DNA from 3 places in the Salipaludibacillus sp. CF4.18 genome. Region 2 is predicted to be linked to each of the others. Evidence: riboswitches for the same ligand, from Rfam matches in the RefSeq annotation. Region 2 holds a riboswitch; each other region holds the start of a gene.

Region 1 (6,754 bases), on a different contig from region 2:
TTCTTCAAAACACTTAAATATAGGAACTATACCAAAAATTAACCCTGCTTTTTCTTCCGTTCCGGTGTTTCTCTTATCTTAAGATATTGATTTATTAATTTTTCAAGTCGCTCTAAATGAAAGGAATAGTCGGCGATGGAAGAAGCGATAATCATATGACGAAGTTTTTGTTCCTTACTTACATGGTAAAAACTCAGTACTTGGTCATAAAATTTATCTTTCTCTTTTAATATATCGTTTCGTGTATCTTGATGATTTTCTCTTATCTTACCTAAATACTTTAGCAATAAATATTCATGATATTTGATTAAATCTTCCAGCTGTTGGTCAAATAGATCATTTTCATCATCAACAGTCTCACTTTGAACATAGTGTTCCTCGATATTGTCTAAAAGCTGATTCCCCTCCTGTAAAACCTTCAGCATCTGGTTAAATACAATGATTTCTCTTGAGTTTAGATGCTTTGACTTGCCTAACTTTTCTCTTTCTTCATCGAACAATTTATATTGTTCTTCTAAATTTTTAAAATCTTTTTTAAAAGTCCGATTGATATCTTGGTATGCAGCCTCTGTCATTTCATTTGAAATAACAGTTCTCATTAATAATGACATATTTCTGAAAGCTGCATCGATACTTTGAATATAGTGTTTTTTATATTTTGGAGGAAATATCAATATATTTACAAGTATTGCAGTGCTAGTTCCGATCAAAATGACGAGAAGTCTTTCTAATGCAAAATATAAATCTTCACTTCCAGTCGCACTCATGATAGCGATAACCGTAACAAGGGTCAGCGGAATAGTAGTTTCCATTTTCAGCTTAATACTTAAAGAAATAATAAATATAATTACAAATCCAATAATAACCGGATTCTCCCCAAAAAAGTAGATGAAAAATAACGAAATAGAAGCACCTAATGAGTTTGTAATTACTTGGTCTGATAATTGCTTCCATGTACGATACACGGAAGGTTGAATAGCTAGTATTGCAGCTACCCCAGCAAAAACAGAGTTTTCCATGCCAAAAATAAGACAAATATAAATCGACAACGTAACTGCTAAACCCGTTTTCAAAATTCTCGGTCCAAAAGGAATACTTATCCCTCCCTCATTATTATGTTAGTATCCATTCCTTGATAGAAAATCCCAGTTTTTTGCTTGAGGGAATGATTCAGCTTTAATCTGATAAAGGAGAACAAGATCAACTGACTCATTCCCCCTTTTGAAGCTCTTTATATCCCACAAGCAACGACATTATTTTTTTGGAAGTACTTTTGATGATACTCCTCTGCTGGATAAAACGGTTGTAAAGGACTAAGTTCAGTGACAATCTCTTTACTGCCCAAGTCATTTAATTCGGCTTTTTTAGTGCTTGCAATTTCTAATTGCTGCCGGTTTTGAAAGAAAATCACAGAACGATATTGAGTTCCAATATCAATCCCTTGACGGTTACGCGTTGTCGGATTATGACATTCAAAAAACTTACTCACTAGCTCTTCATAAGATATTTTCCATGGATTATATAATACTTCAATTACCTCTGCATGACCAGTTGTGCCTGTTTTCACTTCTTCATAAGATGGATTCTCCACATGACCACCGGAATAGCCTACTTTTGTTGCTTCCACTCCGCGAATACTTTCAAAAAATGCTTCGACACCCCAAAAACAACCTGCTCCAAATACTACTTTTTCCATTCTAATTCGCCCCTTTTTGAGCGATAAATCTTCTCTCCATAAGAAAAACCTCTCTAAGTTTAAGAGAGGTTCTCGTATATGTATATACGATTACTCTCATCTTCCAAGGATCATTGTTAACGATCCTTGCAGGAATTGGCACCGTTTAAATCAATCGATCATTGATTTAATGGTTGCTGGGTATCAAAGGGCCTGTCCCTCCACCACTCTGGATAAGAAGTCTATCACTATATTTTTTTAATTAAATATCAGTGTAAATCATTTATGACTATTTATCAAGGGAAACATGGGGACGGTTCTGTGCTTCCTTTTTATTTGCAAGGTTACACGTATGGTTCCGGTCCGCTAGCCTCTATTCGACGAAAACAACAATCTCTAAAAAACCGATAATTTTATAGTTTGCTTATCTTGTGAAAGCATCCTGCTTTATTGCAGGAATGCCACCACGAGCTTATGTTTTTTTATCCTTAATACCAGAATTCCACTGAATCTACACATCAAATTGTTTTCCTGAACACCCTACTCTACTTGCCTTTGAAAACAGTAAATTTTTCTTCTATTGATGTCCGTGGCTTTGATGTAGGCATACTCTCAAAATAACCTAAATGTAAAAACCCAACAATTTTCTCGCCTGGTTGTACATCTAAAAGTTGATATACTTTCGGGTCGTATATATGTGGGTTTGTTTTCCAGACAACACCAAGCTCTTGTTCCCAAGCAAGCAATTGAAAGTTTTGAATTAAAGAGCTTACCGCGCCAAAGTTCTCCTCCCATTGCTTTTGTTGTGACTCTTCTTTCATCACAATAATAAGAAAAGCCGCTGGTTGACTCAAATAGTTTCTCCTATTTTCTTTGAGTTCTTCTGGTAAAGTATCAACTATTTCTTCAATAAACTTACTCTTTTCACCAGTAGGTACAAATATAAATCTCCAAGGCTCTCGTAGTCCATGGTTAGGTGCCCATACAGCATCTTTTAATAAATTCATTACTAACTCTTGTGAAACTTCTTTGTCTACATAACCACTCTTAATTGATCTCCGTTCGCGTATAACCTTTGCTATTGCAGATATTCTTTTCTCCATGTTTATCTCCCTTTCTAGCAAAATTTTAAAATACATTTAATGTCGTGTCATATCGTTATAAATTCTTACTTTCTTTACGCAAAAGATATAAAAAATAAGGTGCCCCTATTACTGCTACAACGATTCCAACAGGAATTTCCTTCGGTGGTATTAATCCTCGTCCAATTGAGTCGGCCACCACCACTAACAAAGAACCTGTCATTGCTGAAATAGGAATCAAAAACTTATGTTTAGCACCTACTAACTTTCTAGCCATATGAGGAGCGATTAGCCCAACAAAGCCAATGGAACCAATAGCTGCGACGCATGCAGCAGCTAGCGCAACTGCAATGAACAATAAAAGCAATCGAACACGCACTACCCTTAAACCTAACCCAATTGCTACATCATCACCAAAATTTAAAATATCAAGTTTGGTTACTAAAATCATCGACAAGGGTAGCAAAATGATAATCCAAGGGAAAACACCATAAATCTGTTCCCAGCTACTAGACCACAAACTACCAGTTAGCCAAATGAGAGCAGCATTTATTTCTAGTGGGAACTTAATCATAAAGTACTGAATCCCAGCATTACATAAAGCCCCAAGAGCAACTCCTCCCAGTGCTAACGTGGTCGGCTGCATCCCTTGTTTATAAACTAAGAGATAAAGGATAAGTGCAATGATCAGTGCTCCAGAAAATGCAGCAAGCGGTAAAACAAAAGTAGGTGAATTTTGAAAAAGGATGATAACCACAACCGCACCCAGCCCTGCCCCTTTTGTAATGCCGATGACGTCAGGTGATGCCAAAGGATTTCGAATAATGCCTTGTAAAATCGTACCCGACACAGATAAACCTGCCCCAACAAGAAGCGCTAAAACGATTCTGGGAATTCGATATTTTTCAATAAGAAATGTATCCATCTCTGTCCCTGTCCCTATTAACACAGCTAATACATCTAAAGGATGAATAAAAACAGCACCTATCCCTGTACTTAAGATAGAAAATATAATAATTGCTACAGGCAAGATAATAAACAGCCATTTAGGCGTTATACGTTTTATTCTAGTAATATCCTTGTCCACTTCGTCTTTTATCATGATAAATTCCTCCCTCTTTTTATTAAGTAAAAAAAGAAAGGAGCACCTACTAGTGCTGTCACAATTCCAACGGGTGATTCATATGGAAACGATATAAAACGTGCAACAATATCCGCATAAATAAGGAGTATAGCTCCAAATAACGCGGAAAAAGGCAAAATCCATCGATAATCTATACCTACAAGATTCCTTGTAATATGGGGTACAATTAATCCTACAAAACCAATAGGACCCGCAATGGAAACAGAAGACCCTGCTAAAATAACAACGAGTAACCCTGAAAGCACGCGTATCCAACCAGTATTTTGTCCCAAACTACTCGCAACATCATCTCCAAGATTCAATACATTAATAGAACTAGCTAATAAAAAAGATCCGATTATCCCTAGAAGAACCCAAGGGGAAATGATTCTTACATCCTGCCAGCTTGTACTATCTACTGAACCCGCTAACCAAAAAAGAATTCCTTCTGTCGTATCCTCGTTAAATATAATGAGTCCCTCGGTTATTGCCGATAGAAAAAAGTGAATAGAGATTCCAGCTAAGGCTAATTTGACAGGTGTCATTCCCTCTCCGGAAGAACCTAAGTAATAAACTAACATTCCTCCCAAAGCTGCTCCTAAAAAAGCAAAATAAACCATCGAATATGGTGAAATTCCTGTCAAGAAAATGGAAGAGGCCACAACTACAAAAGAAGCTCCTGCATTAATTCCAAAAATTTGTGGAGACGCAAGGGGATTCCGGGTGATTGCTTGCATGATCGCGCCCGCTATAGCTAAACTTGCTCCAATAAGACATGCAATAATAGCTCTTGGTAAACGAATAGTTTGCGCAATTAAATGCTCTTTTGTTAGCTCAGCAATAAAAAAAGATTCGATCAAATGAGTAAAACGTACATCTGCCATACCAATGGATGTACTAATCAAAATTCCAACGACAAGGATGAAGATCCCTATAACAAAAAGTGGTAAAAAACGAAATAATTCATTCCTGGAACTTTTCGTGATGGATTGTTGGTTTTTTGCTGAAATATTCATATATAGGCACATCCTTTGTTGAAACAATTGATGAAATTCACTCGTTCATCATTGAAATGAAAAAAGCGGTAAGATCGGCTTATCCGCTTTTTTTGGATTATTATTTAGTTCTCATATAACAGGTCAATAGTATCTTGAACGATTAATTCAGCAGCTATTAATCCTCGGAAACGTGACCATTCGTTCTGATCGACTTTATAGACCTGATCATTTTTCACAGCACTGATCTCTTCCCATAATGGGTTTTCTTCCCATTCTGATATAATTGTTTCTTCATCCCCTGTCATAAGAAAAATAATATCAGGGTTATGCTCCACCAATGTTTCTAAATCAATCTTATTTGTTGCATCCTCTACTCCCTCACCTTGAATCGCATTCTTTAATCCTAATGTTTCAAGTAAAGACCCCGTATATGATGTAGATGAATGGGCGTGAAATCCTGTATCTGTAACTACAGCCGGTAAGAATGTGCGGCTTTCATCAGAAGGAACTCTAGACTTCAGTTCAGCTAACAATTCGTTGTGCTCAGTCGTACGCTCGTCAGCTAGTTCTGTTGCTCCTAAGGCTTCCGCTATGATGGGAAACGCCTCAACGTTTTCTTCATAATTAGCACTTAAACTAGATAATACAATTGTAGGTGCGATTTCACTTAATTCTTCGTACGAATCTTTATGACGATTTAAATCAGCAATAATTAAGTCTGGTTGTAAACTGGCAATAACTTCTAAACTAGGCTCTTTTCTAGCACCAACCGAAGTGTAGTCGCCGATCTTTTCAGCAATAGGACCGATTATCCGTTCTTCATCACCATCATCAGCAATTCCAATTGGAGAAATTCCTAAAGATGCTAATGCATCCACAAATGAAAATTCAAGTACTACGATGTTAGTTGGTGTTCCTGTAATCGTCGTCTCACCCATTTCGTGAGTAATAACCCTCGATTCTACATCTTCTTCATCAACCTCTTCATTGCTGTTTTCAACTTGAATTGATTCTTCCTCCGCTTGTGCTTTATCATTTGCTGCTTCATTATTAGATCCACAACCAGACAAAATACTTAACAACATAATGATAATAACAATTAAAAATGATGCTCTTCTTTCCATGATAAATTCCCCTCTCTTATGTATACCTAAAAATAAATCTGAACTGATAATGATTATCATTCACAACAAATCTAATAGTACTATTGAACCCTAATTGTGTCAATGCAATTTACAAGAAACATAGGGAAACATGGGGACGGTTCTGTGCTTCATTGTCACCGACTGGCTGGCGAGATGACAAAATGCTAAAAAGGCCCTTCCCTGATGAAAGAGCCCTGTTACTTAAAAAGATGAGGAAATTAAAATTGAGAATATCTTATTACCTATTCCACAACGAGTGGAACAACATTACCTTCGTTTACATTAATCAATCCGTAGTCAGTAATTTTTAATGCCGGACTCACCGGCAGAGAGAGAGTACTTATCGACATGATCGAATTATAATGGTTGTAACCTAACTCTTTCATCGCATTTCTAAGATCTTCTACCTGTTTGGCAAATAAACCTAGAGGTTCTTCGGATAATATCCCGCCTACTGGCAGCTCCAGCATTTGAAGTACTTTGCCGTTTTCTACTACACAAATCCCACCTTGATGACGAATGACTTCATTGGCTGCCTTCACCATGTCTTCGGTATTTTGTCCAATAACCAATAGATTGTGATTGTCATGCGAGTAAGTTGTTGCTATGGCGCCTTTTTTAATAACATCCCCGTCAATTAATCCATGAGCGCGGTTCCCATTTTTTCCATAGCGCTCAAATGTTGCAATCAAACCATGTTCACTCTCTTCCCATTGTAGAATATGATTACG
Region 2 (6,754 bases):
TTCAGCATTTATTGTAGAAAGAGAGTATGAAGGTGTGTCTACCGGACCTGAAGAAAAGAAGATGGGAATCAAAGGGTCTTCTACGCGTACACTAATATTACAGGATGTTCAGGTACCGAAAGAAAACCTATTAGGTGAGATTGGCAAAGGGCACGTTATCGCGTTTAATATTCTTAATATCGGCCGTTATAAACTAGGAGTCGGGTGTATCGGTGGTGCAAAGCGCGCGATAGAAATTTCCGCTAAATATGCAAATGAACGAAAACAGTTTAAACTGCCTATTTCGAAATTTACACTCATTCAGAAAAAATTGGCGGAAATGGCATTAAGAACTTATGCAATGGAAAGTCAAATCTATCGAACAGGTGGATTAATTGATGGAGCTTTTGAAAATCTTTCTGAAGAAGAACAGAAGGATGGAGCGAAGGTAGGAAAAGCAATTGGTGAATATGCAATTGAATGTTCATTAAACAAGTTTTTTGGTTCAGAAGTATTGGATTTTGTAGTCGACGAGGCAGTGCAAATTCACGGTGGATATGGCTTCATGGCAGAGTATGAAGTGGAATCTATGTATCGCAACTCAAGGATCAATCGGATTTTTGAAGGAACAAATGAGATTAACCGTATGCTCGTGCCAGCCACAATTATGCGGAAGGCCATGAAAGGCGAACTAGCTCTATTAGAAAGAGCAAGTGGTTTGCAGGAAGAATTAATGATGATGATGCCTGAAGAAGTTGGCGATGAGCCATTAGAGCAAGAAAAGTATTTGTTGGGTAATGCTAAAAAGATTTTCTTGATGATTGCTGGAACTGCAGACCAAAAATATGGAGAAAAGCTTCAAAAAGAACAAGAAATGCTTGCCAACGTGGCAGATATAGTAAACGAAATATTCAACATCGAGTCTATTATTTTACGAACGGAAAAAGCAATGGCAAAAGATGGAGAAGCTAAATCAAACCAAAAGCTTCTGATGACTCAAGTTTATTCTCAAGAGGCATTTAACCGAATTGAAGCAATAGCAAAAGAATCATTAGTAACACTTGAAGAAGGAGACAGCTTAAGAACAATGCTATCCATTCTTAAAAAATTAACTCGTCACACTCCAATTAATATGATTGCAAAAAAACGAGAAATAGCAGCACGAGTCATTGAAGAAGAGAAATACGTTATCTAAGAAAAACGTATAGTGTCTTTTCTGCCGATGAAGATAAAAATGAAGTTTTGTTATATAAACTATTGTTAACCAATTTGGGGCACTCCCCTGTCCCAATAAAATATGACTCCTTTCTAAATGAAAGGGCATTCTCCTCTCTTAAGGATGGCGAAGGACCTCATGAAAATCATGAGGTCCTTCGCTTTTTCGAGTTTTTCAGTTATGAAACTAGGACATTTAATTTCATTTTTCGATTTCCTTCTACTTTTGTGTAGGAATAATAACAAGCAGGAATGTGTGAAAAAAACCTGAATGTGGTATATGATGAGGACAGTGTGTGAATCATGTTTTACTAGGAGGAAAGAAAGATGAGCGTTACTTTTTATCATTATCCAAAATGCGGTACTTGCCGCAATGCAAAGAAATGGCTTGACGAGAACAATGTCGACTATGAAGCTGTCGATATCGTTAGTCATCCACCATCTAAAGAGGAATTAGCATCTTATTATGAAAAAAGTGGATTAGAATTAAAGAAATTTTTTAACACAAGTGGACTAAAATACCGTGAATTAGGCATGAAAGACAAAATGAAGACTTACTCGGAAGACGAGTTATTAGAAGTTTTGGCTTCAGATGGTATGCTTATTAAGCGACCTCTAGCAACTGATGGTAAAAATGTAACACTTGGTTTTAAAGAGGAAATCTATAACGAGGTATGGAAATAAGCAGTAGATTGTTGAAGCATAGCCTTAGGATATATTATAGTAAGGAAAGATAGAATAATTAATTACATAAATGGAGGGATTTTTAGATGAGTTTACCAAAAGATTTGAAGTATTCAGAAGAGCATGAGTGGGTTAAAACAGAAGGAGAAAAAGTTAGGATTGGGATTACTGAATTCGCCCAATCAGAGCTAGGCGACATTGTTTTCGTAGAGCTTCCAGAAGTGGGCGATGTCCTTGAAGCGGATGAGCCGTTTGGCAGTGTTGAGTCGGTTAAAACTGTTTCTGAACTGTATGCTCCAGTTAGTGGTAAAGTTGTGGAAGTAAATGAAGAATTGGAAGATTCTCCGGAATTCGTGAATGAATCACCATATGAAAAAGCGTGGATGGTTGTAGTTGAGCCTTCTAATAAATCTGAATTTGACAAATTAATGGATGCATCCGCTTATGAAGAAATGATTAATGAAGACTAAATAGTACTCTAAGGGCTTTCCAAATGATTTATATTTGGAAGGCTTTTTTATATATAATTATTGGATTTTTAGAGATTATTTTTTTGTGAAACAGAGAGATTGTTGGATTTTTGACTAATATTTCCTCTTGAATGAGATCATCTATACTCGCTCAAACTAGATGTATAGGAGGAGGGATATATAGATGCAACAAAATGATATTACGGAAAATACCAGCAATAATGATCAAGAAAATACAATGAATAACAATGTGGATGGTTTGGAAGCATCACCAACGTCATTGGTCGATATTTCCGATCAGGTAGAAAAAAAGGATGAAGCAGGGGAAACTGCGCTCTATTTTAACGCTGAAAAAATTGGTCAAATCCGAAAAAAAGGACATTCTCAAATGTATGAAATGTCGGAAGGATTTGAGTTTGAAAATGAAAAATTTTTCAAGGATGCCCAAGCGAAAAAAACGAAGCCACCTGAATCTTATGTAGAAGGCTGCGACATGGGTTGGTGTTAACAGTGAGTGTCTGCTTTTTGTCGAACTAAAGACAAATCGCAGGCACTCTTTTTTTCTATAATTTTCTGGAAATGTTTTAGAACGGTATTTCATTCAAAACAAAGCTTTTGATTAAAATAATATCGCCTAACTTTTCCTTAAAAAGAGGACTTACTGTTCGTCTCGTAGAATGAGTAATCAAAGACGAAGTTCGGATTAGAGGCGGATATCATGAATCATTTACTCATTAAATCAATGGAAGGCATGACAAAGACAAGCCACTTAAGAGAACTATTGAAAAAACATCATCTAATCGTTCAAGTTAAATATCTGGAAAAGCGTTGGTACATGAATTTAGATAACAAAGATTTTAAATTAACGTTGGATGAGGATGTTTGTGATATTATGATTAGTGGCGACGAAGATGAATTGAAACTCTTATTCCGTGGGGAAGACTTTCTGCTGGCCATGAAACGCAGAGGAGATCTTGAAGTTGAAGGTTCATTGAAACATTTGCTTTGGCTGGAATCACTTCTCTACCTCTCTCAAAAAACGGTGAAATAAATTAGTTGACAAGAATTAATCGATAATGATATTATGCATAACAGACTATAAATTAAATATTAATTCTTAATTCTTCTTATTAAGAGCGGCGGAGGGACTGGCCCTATGAAGCCCGGCAACCACTAAGGTATAAAAACCATTAGAAGGTGCCAATTCCATCAAAGTAAACAATTTACTTTGAAAAATGAGGAGAAGGGCTTTTAATTCATTACTAAAAACCTTTCTGCTCATTTTATCGAGTAGTGAGGTTTTTCTTTGATCTTTAACTTTTGTGCTTTAATACGACTAAACCGATCGGTTTAAAAAGGGGAAGCAAATGATTACTTTATCAAAATTAGCAAAAACATTTAATACGCGTGACGGTAAAGTAACTGCCGTCGATCAAATAGATCTCACGATTGAAAAGGGTGAAATTTTTGGTGTGATTGGCTATAGTGGTGCTGGAAAAAGCACGCTCATAAGAATGCTGAACATGCTGGAAGTGCCAACTACAGGGGAAGTAAGTGTCGCTGGTAAAAATATGAATACATTGTCTCAAAGGAAACTACGAGAGGCAAGACAGGAAATAGGAATGATTTTTCAACACTTTAATCTTTTGTGGTCGAGAACAGTAGCTGAGAACATTTCATTTCCATTAGAAATTAAAGGTGTACCGAGCACAGAACGAAAAACCAGAGTGGAAGAACTTATTAAACTGGTAGGTTTAGATGGTCGAGGGGCATCCTATCCTTCTCAGCTAAGTGGAGGGCAAAAACAACGAGTCGGCATAGCACGGGCGCTAGCGAATAATCCACAAGTATTATTGTGTGATGAAGCAACATCCGCATTGGATCCCAAAACAACCGATTCAATTTTAGAATTATTGATAGATATTAACAAAAAGTTGAATCTGACCATTGTACTTATCACGCATGAAATGCATGTTATCCGTAAAATATGTCATCGGGTGGCTGTAATGGAAAATGGGCGGATTGTTGAACAGGGTCCAGTCCTTGATGTTTTCAGAAGACCGAAAGAGCACATGACAAAAGAATTTGTGAAACAAGTGACAGAACCTGAAGAAACCGAAGAAGCCCTTAAACATTTGTTTACTGAAGAAGGTATTGGGCATGTCCTTCAACTTACATTTGTTGGTGGCGATGCAAAAAGAGCACTTATTACGGATCTTATTCGTAAATTTGAGGTTACGATAAACATTTTACAAGGTAAACTTTCGCAAACCCAAGATGGCTCCTATGGATCATTGTTTATAAATGTCACTGGTGACGAGCATCATATAAAAGAAGCTATCGATTATATCCGAAAGCAGGAAGTAGAAGTGGAGGTGATCCACGGTGAATAATCTTTTGGTTGGATCAATTCTACTTCTTGAAAATGTTAATTGGGTAAACATGTGGGAAGCGACAGCAGAAACAGTTTATATGTCGTTAATTGCGCTTTTATTTACGTTTATATTTGGTACAATACTCGGACTACTATTATTTCTTACTGCTCGGGGTCAACTTTGGCAAAATAAGATCGTTCACAGTATTATCGCAGCTTATGTAAATATATTCAGATCAATTCCATTTATTATTCTCATCGTCCTGCTTGTTCCGTTCACCAGTGCTTTAGTTGGAACAATGTTAGGGCCATCAGCCGCATTGCCTGCGCTTATTATTGGAGCAGCACCATTTTATGCGAGAATGGTTGAAATTGCGTTGCGGGAAATTGATAAAGGTGTAATAGAAGCATCAAAAGCAATGGGAGCAAGCAATTCTCAGATTATTTTTAAAGTGTTAATCCCAGAATCAGTACCAGCACTTATCTCTGGGATTACGGTTACAGCGATCGCGCTTATTGGTTACACAGCGATGGCAGGTGTAATTGGTGCCGGTGGATTAGGTGACCTAGCATACCGTGATGGTTTTCAACGAAATAATCCAGATATTACTTTAATAGCAACAATGATTGTGTTAGTATTCGTCTTTGTTTTACAATTCATCGGCGATTACTTTACCAATAAATTAGACAAACGCTAAAGGCGTAATAAAAAACAAAAGGGGAAATTCAACATGAGAAAGTTACTACAAGGCTTAGGAATTACAGCACTATCTGTAGGAGTATTAGCAGCATGCGGTACGGAAGAAAATACGAATGAAAATAACGCCGCGGGTACAAATAATACAGAAACCAATAACACAGAAAACGCAAATGAGGAAGCAGAAGGAGAAGATCTCGGAACATTAGTTGTTGGTGCTTCCAACGTTCCTCACGCTGAAATCTTAGAATTTGCTGCACCACTTCTTGAAGAAGAAGGTGTGACTCTAGAGATCGAGTCATTCAATGATTACGTTCTTCCAAACGAAGCGTTAGCTGCCGGAGAACTAGATGCAAACTACTTCCAGCACATTCCATATCTTGAAACACAGATTGAAGAGCATGGATATGACTTTGTAAACGCTGGAGGAATTCATATTGAGCCAATTGGTTTGTATTCTCAGGAATTTGACAGCATAGAAGAACTTCCAGAAGGTGCAGAAATTATTATGAGTAGTGCTATTCCTGACCACGGAAGAATCTTGAAGATGCTTGAAGAAAAAGGATTAATTACGCTAGCTGACGGAGTTGGTATTGAAGCAACAATTGACGATATTGAAGAGAACCCGAATAACTTTGAATTCTCCGCAAATGTGGAAGCGGCATTGCTTCCAACAGCGTATGAGAATGGAGAAGGGGATGCTGTTCTTATCAATTCAAACTATGCATTAGATGCTGGGCTAAATCCATTAGAAGATTCTATCGCTATTGAATCCTCTGACAGTGACAATCCTTACGTTAATGTTATTGCAACAAACAGTGGAGACGAAGAAGATGAGCGTGTCTTGAAATTAATCGAAGTTCTACGATCAGAAGATGTTCGTGACTTTATTCTTGAAGAATATGAGAATGCAGTAGTACCTGTTACTGAATAATAATTTGAATAATGAAAGGCATCAGAGAAATTCTCTGATGCTTTTTTTAGAGTGAAAAATTTAATTATAAGTATGTATTTCGAATAGAGGGATCGAACCAGCACTAGGCGGCTTGCAGATCACCCACAGAAAACGAACGGTAATTCTTCCAAACAACCTTCCACCTTATCAAAGTAAGGTAACAAATTTGATATTATAGATGCTAAGTTTTTTTAAAGGCGTTATGCGTTTGGTTACGTATTTTCTACTGGGAATGCTGATAGTAACACTCAAACAAGGGTTCTCTGTCCGAGTGTCACTAAACAGAGGACATAGTGACACTCAGGTGTTGAGAGCCAAACTGAGTAGAGCTAAACATAGCATATAGTGACATTCAGGCCGTATCGAATTGATTGAGTGGA
Region 3 (6,754 bases), on a different contig from region 2:
GTTTCAAACAGGGTGACAGATGTATGGAGAAATAAGCTGCCATCTTGTATCCGATCCAAAAACAAGGCCCAGACACGGGACGGCGAACTGAAAAGAAGAGGATCCAGCCAGCGTAAAGCAGTTGTCACTTCCCAGGCAAGGAAAAATGAAACTAGAATAGTTAGTTGCGATAGTTTTATCCATCCTCTTTTCTTTTTTTCTTTCTTTTTATATTCTTGGAGCATTTCTTTACGATGATTCTTCACTGGATTCCATCTCCTTCCAGATTTTTTGGAATAAGGAGTTAAACGTGTCACTTGTTCGTACTTTAAAGGGGAGTTCCTGCGAAAGCTGTTTTGGAATAATAAATTCATTTTGAATTCTTCCTGGTCTACCAGCTAATAAAATAATTCGATCACTCATCGCAATCGCCTCTCCAATATCATGTGTAACAAGAATAGCTGTTTTTTTATGGGCACGAATGGTCGAAAAAACAAGATCCTCTAATTTTAGTTTTGATTGATAGTCTAAAGCGGAGAAAGGTTCATCTAATAGAAGAAGCTCCGGGTCAGTAGACAACATGCGGACTAATGCCACACGTTGTCTCATGCCCCCGGAGAGCTCATAAGGATAGTTTTTTAGTTTATCTAATAAACCGAGCTGTTCCAGCAATTTGATGGGGCGTTCTTTTTCTTCTTTAGATGTTTTATCTAATATTTTTAGTCCAAGTAATATATTTTCTTCAATGGATAACCAGGGAAACAGATAGTCTTGCTGAAGCATATACCCCGTTTCAGGAGTAGGTTTTTCTATTGGGACTCCATCCAAGATGATTTGACCTTTCGTTGGAAGGATTAATCCGGAAACAAGAGAGAGGAGAGTTGTTTTACCACAGCCACTAGGACCAATAAAAGAAATAAACTCTCCTTTTTCAATCGTTAAATTAATATTTTCAATGGCAGTTGTCATTGTTTCCAAGGAAAAGAATGTTTTTTCTACATCCTGCAATTCTAATATAGCCATGATATTCTCCTCTCTTAACTTCCATTATTCTGACATGATCTGGTCAGCGAATTCTCGATTCACCAATTCATCATAAGGTACTTCTTCCGGTAATTCGCCAGCTTCATCCATAATTGACTGAAGGTTATTCCATCCTTCTTCGTTCACTAATGGAGAAGGTGCATAGGATCCTTGTTCGTTGTAATTGATGAACACTTGTTCAATGATTTCTAAAGAAGTATCTTCAAAAAATGGTTCGATGGATTCGGCAACAGTAGAAGGATCTTCCTCATTGATCCATTGTTGAGCTTTGTAAATAGCTCGAGTAAATTTCTCCATAGTTTCCGGGTCTTTATTGATAAAACTTTGCTTTGCCATATAAACAGTATATGGAACCTCACCAGATTCGGTACCAAACGATTCAATAATATGGCCAACTCCTTCTTCTTGAAGAAGTGTCGCTTGAGGCTCAAATAGTTGCACATAATCACCTGTTCCGGAAGCGAAGGCGGAGGTGATGTTCGCGAAGTCGATGTTTTGAATGAGTTCAAGATCGTTATGCGGATCGATATCATGCTGTTTCAGCACGTATTCTCCAACCATTTGCGGCATGCCGCCTTTTCTTTGACCTAGGAATGTACTTCCTTTTAAATCTTCCCATTCAAAGTCTTCAACAGGTTCACGAGAGACAAGAAACGTACCGTCTGTTCGTGTCAGTTGAGCAAAGTTAATCGGTGGGTCATTTGCTTCTTGGGCATAGACGTAGATGGATGTTTCCGCTCCTACTAGTGCGACATCGGCACCATCAGACAGCAATGTTGTCATCGTTGTATCTCCACCCCATGTGGTTGTTAGTTCAACATCTAATCCTTCCTCTTCGAAAAACCCTTCAGAAATTGCTACGTATTGAGGTGCATAGAAAATGGACCGTGTAACCTCTGCCAATTTTACTTCCTTTAACTCTTCTTCCTGACCACAAGCTGTAAGTATAGCTACCGGTAAACACAATAGTAACAATAATTTTTTAAAACGAGACATGATGCTCCTCCTTCATAAATCTATAGTTATTTGATTAGATAACGTATGTGTGAATGGGCGGATGTGTGCGAAGGAATGAGAAAAAGATCAGACTTGGGTAGGAGACAGAAACAGACTAGAGATCGTTTAGAGAAAGCGGCATTTTCGATAAACTTAAATCAGACAGAAAGAGATGAGTTTAAACGAGGAGACAAGAAAATGACTATTCACATTTTTTTTATTACCATTATTATTTCAAGGCGCAGACGAAATGATCACACGGAATCGCAAGTTGATATGAACAGTGGGGAGGAAAGATTAAGAGAGGAAAAAACAAAACATGGTAAGTTTTTCTTATAATTGTAAATGAACGGGTGGGGGGATCAAATGATTTTGTTTCCCTCTGAAATAATCGTATCTAGGGTTGAATGGAGGTCAGGATAGAGGGCATTGTTACTTAAATATGTACGGAAATGGATTATTTACCCAACCGGTTCATTATCTCGTATAAACTAGCAATAACACCATTTCTATTTGCTATAGACTTGTGCGGCACTACCTAATTTACGTGATAAATCGACATTTGCAGTTGACAGACGATTAAATTTACGGTATTATTTTTGCGAACGGATACTCTTATCCTGAGTAGGCGGAGGGACAGGCCCGACGAAGCCCAGCAACCATCACCACTGTAAAAAGGTGAACGGTGCTAACCTGCAAGACATATCTAACCGTATGTCTTGGTCGATAAGAGGTTAAAGGCGGATGGAACGTAACCTTTTCCTCTATTGGAAAGGGTTTTTTTATATTTTTTTGAGATCATTGGATTGGACCATTCTGCTGGGAGAACGAGTACCGTAGATGATGAAGCACATCCTAAAAATAGGATGGATGATACCAAGGAGGTACGTATTGTGGTAGGGAAAACGCGTTTATTTACATCAGAATCAGTAACAGAAGGGCATCCGGATAAGATTTGTGATCAAATTTCGGATTCTATTTTAGATGAAATTATGAAGAAGGATCCAAATGCTCGAGTAGCTTGTGAGACTTCTGTGAACACTGGATTAGTGTTAGTAGCAGGAGAAATTTCTACATCTACGTATGTGGATATACCAAAAGTAGTCCGAGAAACGATTAAAGGAATTGGTTATACAAAAGCCAAATATGGTTTTGATTTTGAAACGTGTGCTGTATTGACGTCGATTGATGAACAATCAGCTGATATCGCTTTAGGTGTGGATAAATCATACGAAGCTCGAGAAGGGCAAATGTCCGACGAAGAAATTGAAGAAATAGGAGCTGGAGACCAAGGATTAATGTTTGGTTATGCAGATAATCAAACGCCTGAGTTAATGCCATTGCCAATTTCTTTATCACATAAGCTTGCGCGTCGTTTAGCGGAAGTACGTAAGGAAAAAATCATTGATTACTTGCGTCCTGACGGTAAAGTTCAAGTAACGGTGGAATACGGTGAGGATCAAAATCCAATTCGGGTTGATACGATTGTCATTTCTACTCAACATCATCCTGAAATTGAGTTAGCTCAAATCAAAAAAGATTTGAAGAAGGAAGTTATCGATTTTATTGTCCCTGAGGAATTATTAGATGAAAATACAAAATACTTTATTAACCCAACTGGTCGATTTGTCATTGGTGGGCCTCAAGGTGATGCAGGACTTACAGGACGTAAAATCATTGTAGATACTTATGGAGGATATGCTCGTCACGGTGGAGGAGCATTCTCTGGAAAAGACGCTACGAAAGTAGATCGATCCGGTGCTTATGCGGCTAGATATGTAGCGAAAAACATCGTTGCCTCTGGTTTAGCGGATCGTTGTGAAGTCCAAGTAGCTTATGCAATCGGAGTTGCACAGCCAGTTTCCATTGCTATTGAAACATTTGATACTGGAAAAGTAAGCGAAGATGTTTTAGTGGAAGTCGTAAGGAAGAATTTTGACCTGCGCCCCGCTGGAATTATAAAAATGTTGGACTTACGTCGCCCGATTTACAAGCAAACGGCAGCATACGGTCATTTCGGTAGAACCGATATTGAGTTACCGTGGGAACAAACAGATAAAGCCAACTTGCTAAGTGAACAAGCTTTAGAGTTAGCTAGTCAATAAAATAGGATAAAGGGTGACTCCATAGGTAATAAAGACCTATGGAGTCACCCTTTTTTGCGAGATAATTTATAACGTTGACAGCTATCTTTAAGCCACGCTTGTCAAGGGAAAACCACCCCCGAGTAGCACTACACACACTTCGTAGGTGCTACTCGGGGGTGGCTAAAAGATCACGCTGTATTTATTAAAAGACGTTACGCGTTTTTCTTAACTGCTTATATTCACTATACATTCTTCTGGAGTGATTTGTAATATTGGCCTTTTTCTACATAACCTTCGCGAATTCGCTTCATCTCAGCGATATCCTCGCTTGTTAAATCTCGGACAACTTTCGCTGGACGTCCAAGTGCTAATGTTCTTGGCGGAATTTTTTTACCCGGTGGCACAAGGCTGCCGGCGCCGATAAAAGCATCCTCCCCAATTTCCGCATTATCTAAAATAATCGAGCCCATGCCAATTAAGGCATTCTTTTCAATCACGCAGCTATGCAATACGCACTGGTGGCCAATCGTTACGCCTTCTTTTAATATTAATGGGTTGTTAGGGCTTTGGTGAAGTGTACTATTATCTTGAACATTTACTCCCTTTTCTATAATTGTTGGAGCAACATCACCACGAATGACAGTGTTAAACCAAATGCTTGCCTTCTCATGGATTGTTACGTCCCCGGTAATCACAACATTGTCAGCTATGTAGGCACTCTCATTAATGACAGGCCACTGTTCTTTATACGGATATATAGCCAATATAGGTCACTCTCCTTATTTGAAGTTTATACTGCTAGTGTATCAAACGTAGGCTCATGAAAGGAATAATTCTGACATTTTCACTGGACTACTGATACCCTATTACTTGACTATCAAACAGATCAGAGGGGAAAATACAGGGAAGTAAATTTTATGGAGGGATCGAGATGTGGAAATGGGAGTTCCAAGGTGATCTAGTGAAAGGTGTGTTTGTTATTGTTCATGGTGCAGGGGAGTATCATGCACGTTACAAGTGGATCATTAGCCAATTGAATCACGCGGGATATCACGTTTTAATGGGAGATCTGCCAGGACAAGGTGTAACTCAAGGACCTAGAGGACACATCAAGAATTTTCATGAATACATAGAAACAGTAAATACATGGTTAAAGAAAGCAAGAGAATATGATCTACCAGTGATACTTTTAGGGCACAGCATGGGAGGATTAATTTCAACTAGGGTACTGATGGAAATGCCAGCAGCAAATTTGCCAAGTCTTGTAATTCTATCTTCTCCTTGTTTTGGTTTATACAATAAAACTCCGTTCAGTAAAAAACTCGTAGCAAATCTTTTACATCGGGTCATACCGACTTATCGTGTTCCAGCAGGACTTAAGAAAGGGACAGGCACAAGAGATGAAATCATGCGAAAAAGAGACGCTGAAGATGATCGTTTAGTTAAAAGAGTAAGCTTACGTTGGTACACGGAATTAGAAAAATCGATGAAATTAGTCCACGAACAGAAAGAAAGTTTTCCACAGGTTCCTCTTTTAGTCATGCAAGGAGGAGATGATCGGATCGTCAATAAATTCGAAGTGGAAAAATGGTTCAACAACATAAATACAAATGATAAGTATTATAAGGAATGGAAAGGACTTTACCATGAGGTGCTTAACGAACCGGAAAGAGATCGTGTGCTAGCACATATGCTTGGATTTGTGACGATTCATTTACTAGAAAGAGATAAGAATTTATAAGTTGACAGCTATCTTTACGCCACACGCATCAAGGGAAGTTCGCTCTTGATGCTTAAATGATGGTGGCTTTAAAGATTACGCTGTATGTAATAAAAGACAGCCCTGCTGTTTTTCTTATAGGATCTAAAATGATAAGAATTGACGGAGGAAAAGGAATGAATTTACCGAAGAAATCTTGGACGATGATGTATAAAATTTACAAGCACGTCATTCCTACAGTGCACGAGTTTATAACTGAGTGGCGTGAGCTAGCCGAGAAAATCCCAAATGAGGAGTTACGCTCGCAAGCGCTAATGAGTATTGACTCAAAAACGTTCCATTGCGAAGGTGGAGCAGTGTATGCACTGTTAAGTGGAGAAAACTTTCGCGAAGCCGTGCGCTTTATCGTTGCGTACCAAACAATCAGTGATTATCTTGATAATCTTTGCGATCGGAGTACTTCGCAAAACCCGGATGATTTTCAGGCTCTACATGAGTCGATGCCGGATGCACTAACTCCTGATGCACCAACGAGAGATTATTATCGTTTTCGTGAAGAAAAAGACGATGGAGGTTATCTAAAAACGCTTGTAAATACTTGTCAGGAATGTATCAAACGATTTCCTTCCTACTCTGCTGTTCATAGTGAGAATGTATCCTTATCAGAGATGTATAGTGATTTGCAAGTACATAAGCATGTAAAAGAACCCGACCGTGTTCCTCGACTGACGGCTTGGTTTCAAGGGTATCGCTCTAGGATGCCTGATATGGAATGGTTTGAGTTTTCAGCCTGTACGGGATCTACTCTAGGTATTTTTTGTCTGACTGCCTATGCTGCTGGCAAAGATACAATGACTAAAGAAGAAGCAAATGTTATTAAAAATGGTTACTTTCCGTGGGTACAAGGCCTCCATATATTAATGGATTA

What was found. A riboswitch is a leader RNA that binds a small molecule or an ion and turns the genes downstream of it on or off. The one in region 2 is predicted to bind S-adenosylmethionine.
Region 1: it holds a riboswitch for S-adenosylmethionine, as region 2 does, so the genes downstream of both, msrA (peptide-methionine (S)-S-oxide reductase MsrA) here and ACHABW_RS14325 (methionine ABC transporter ATP-binding protein) in region 2, are expected to answer to the same signal.
Region 3: it holds a riboswitch for S-adenosylmethionine, as region 2 does, so the genes downstream of both, metK (methionine adenosyltransferase) here and ACHABW_RS14325 (methionine ABC transporter ATP-binding protein) in region 2, are expected to answer to the same signal.

What each region holds. Positions count from the first base shown of each region.
Region 1 is NZ_JBIMEV010000067.1:4,378-11,131, forward strand. It holds gene ACHABW_RS22895 (FUSC family protein) at 39-1,100, opposite strand; gene msrA (peptide-methionine (S)-S-oxide reductase MsrA) at 1,232-1,696, opposite strand; SAM riboswitch class I at 1,790-1,915, opposite strand; gene ACHABW_RS22905 (nitroreductase family protein) at 2,221-2,778, opposite strand; gene ACHABW_RS22910 (FecCD family ABC transporter permease) at 2,834-3,859, opposite strand; gene ACHABW_RS22915 (FecCD family ABC transporter permease) at 3,856-4,866, opposite strand; gene ACHABW_RS22920 (ABC transporter substrate-binding protein) at 5,001-6,002, opposite strand; gene ACHABW_RS22925 (adenine deaminase C-terminal domain-containing protein) at 6,266-6,754, opposite strand, start outside.
Region 2 is NZ_JBIMEV010000023.1:16,818-23,571, forward strand. It holds gene ACHABW_RS14300 (acyl-CoA dehydrogenase family protein) at 1-1,174, shown strand, start outside; gene ACHABW_RS14305 (arsenate reductase family protein) at 1,522-1,878, shown strand; gene gcvH (glycine cleavage system protein GcvH) at 1,965-2,348, shown strand; gene ACHABW_RS14315 (DUF2553 family protein) at 2,533-2,856, shown strand; gene ACHABW_RS14320 (SCP2 sterol-binding domain-containing protein) at 3,067-3,399, shown strand; SAM riboswitch class I at 3,473-3,590, shown strand; gene ACHABW_RS14325 (methionine ABC transporter ATP-binding protein) at 3,716-4,741, shown strand; gene ACHABW_RS14330 (methionine ABC transporter permease) at 4,791-5,420, shown strand; gene ACHABW_RS14335 (MetQ/NlpA family ABC transporter substrate-binding protein) at 5,454-6,353, shown strand.
Region 3 is NZ_JBIMEV010000005.1:58,073-64,826, forward strand. It holds gene ACHABW_RS05210 (ABC transporter permease) at 1-224, opposite strand, end outside; gene ACHABW_RS05215 (ABC transporter ATP-binding protein) at 229-1,002, opposite strand; gene ACHABW_RS05220 (ABC transporter substrate-binding protein) at 1,027-2,019, opposite strand; gene ACHABW_RS05225 (YrzI family small protein) at 2,095-2,358, shown strand; SAM riboswitch class I at 2,632-2,752, shown strand; gene metK (methionine adenosyltransferase) at 2,913-4,124, shown strand; gene ACHABW_RS05235 (gamma carbonic anhydrase) at 4,349-4,870, opposite strand; gene ACHABW_RS05240 (alpha/beta fold hydrolase) at 5,038-5,847, shown strand; gene ACHABW_RS05245 (tetraprenyl-beta-curcumene synthase family protein) at 6,003-6,754, shown strand, end outside.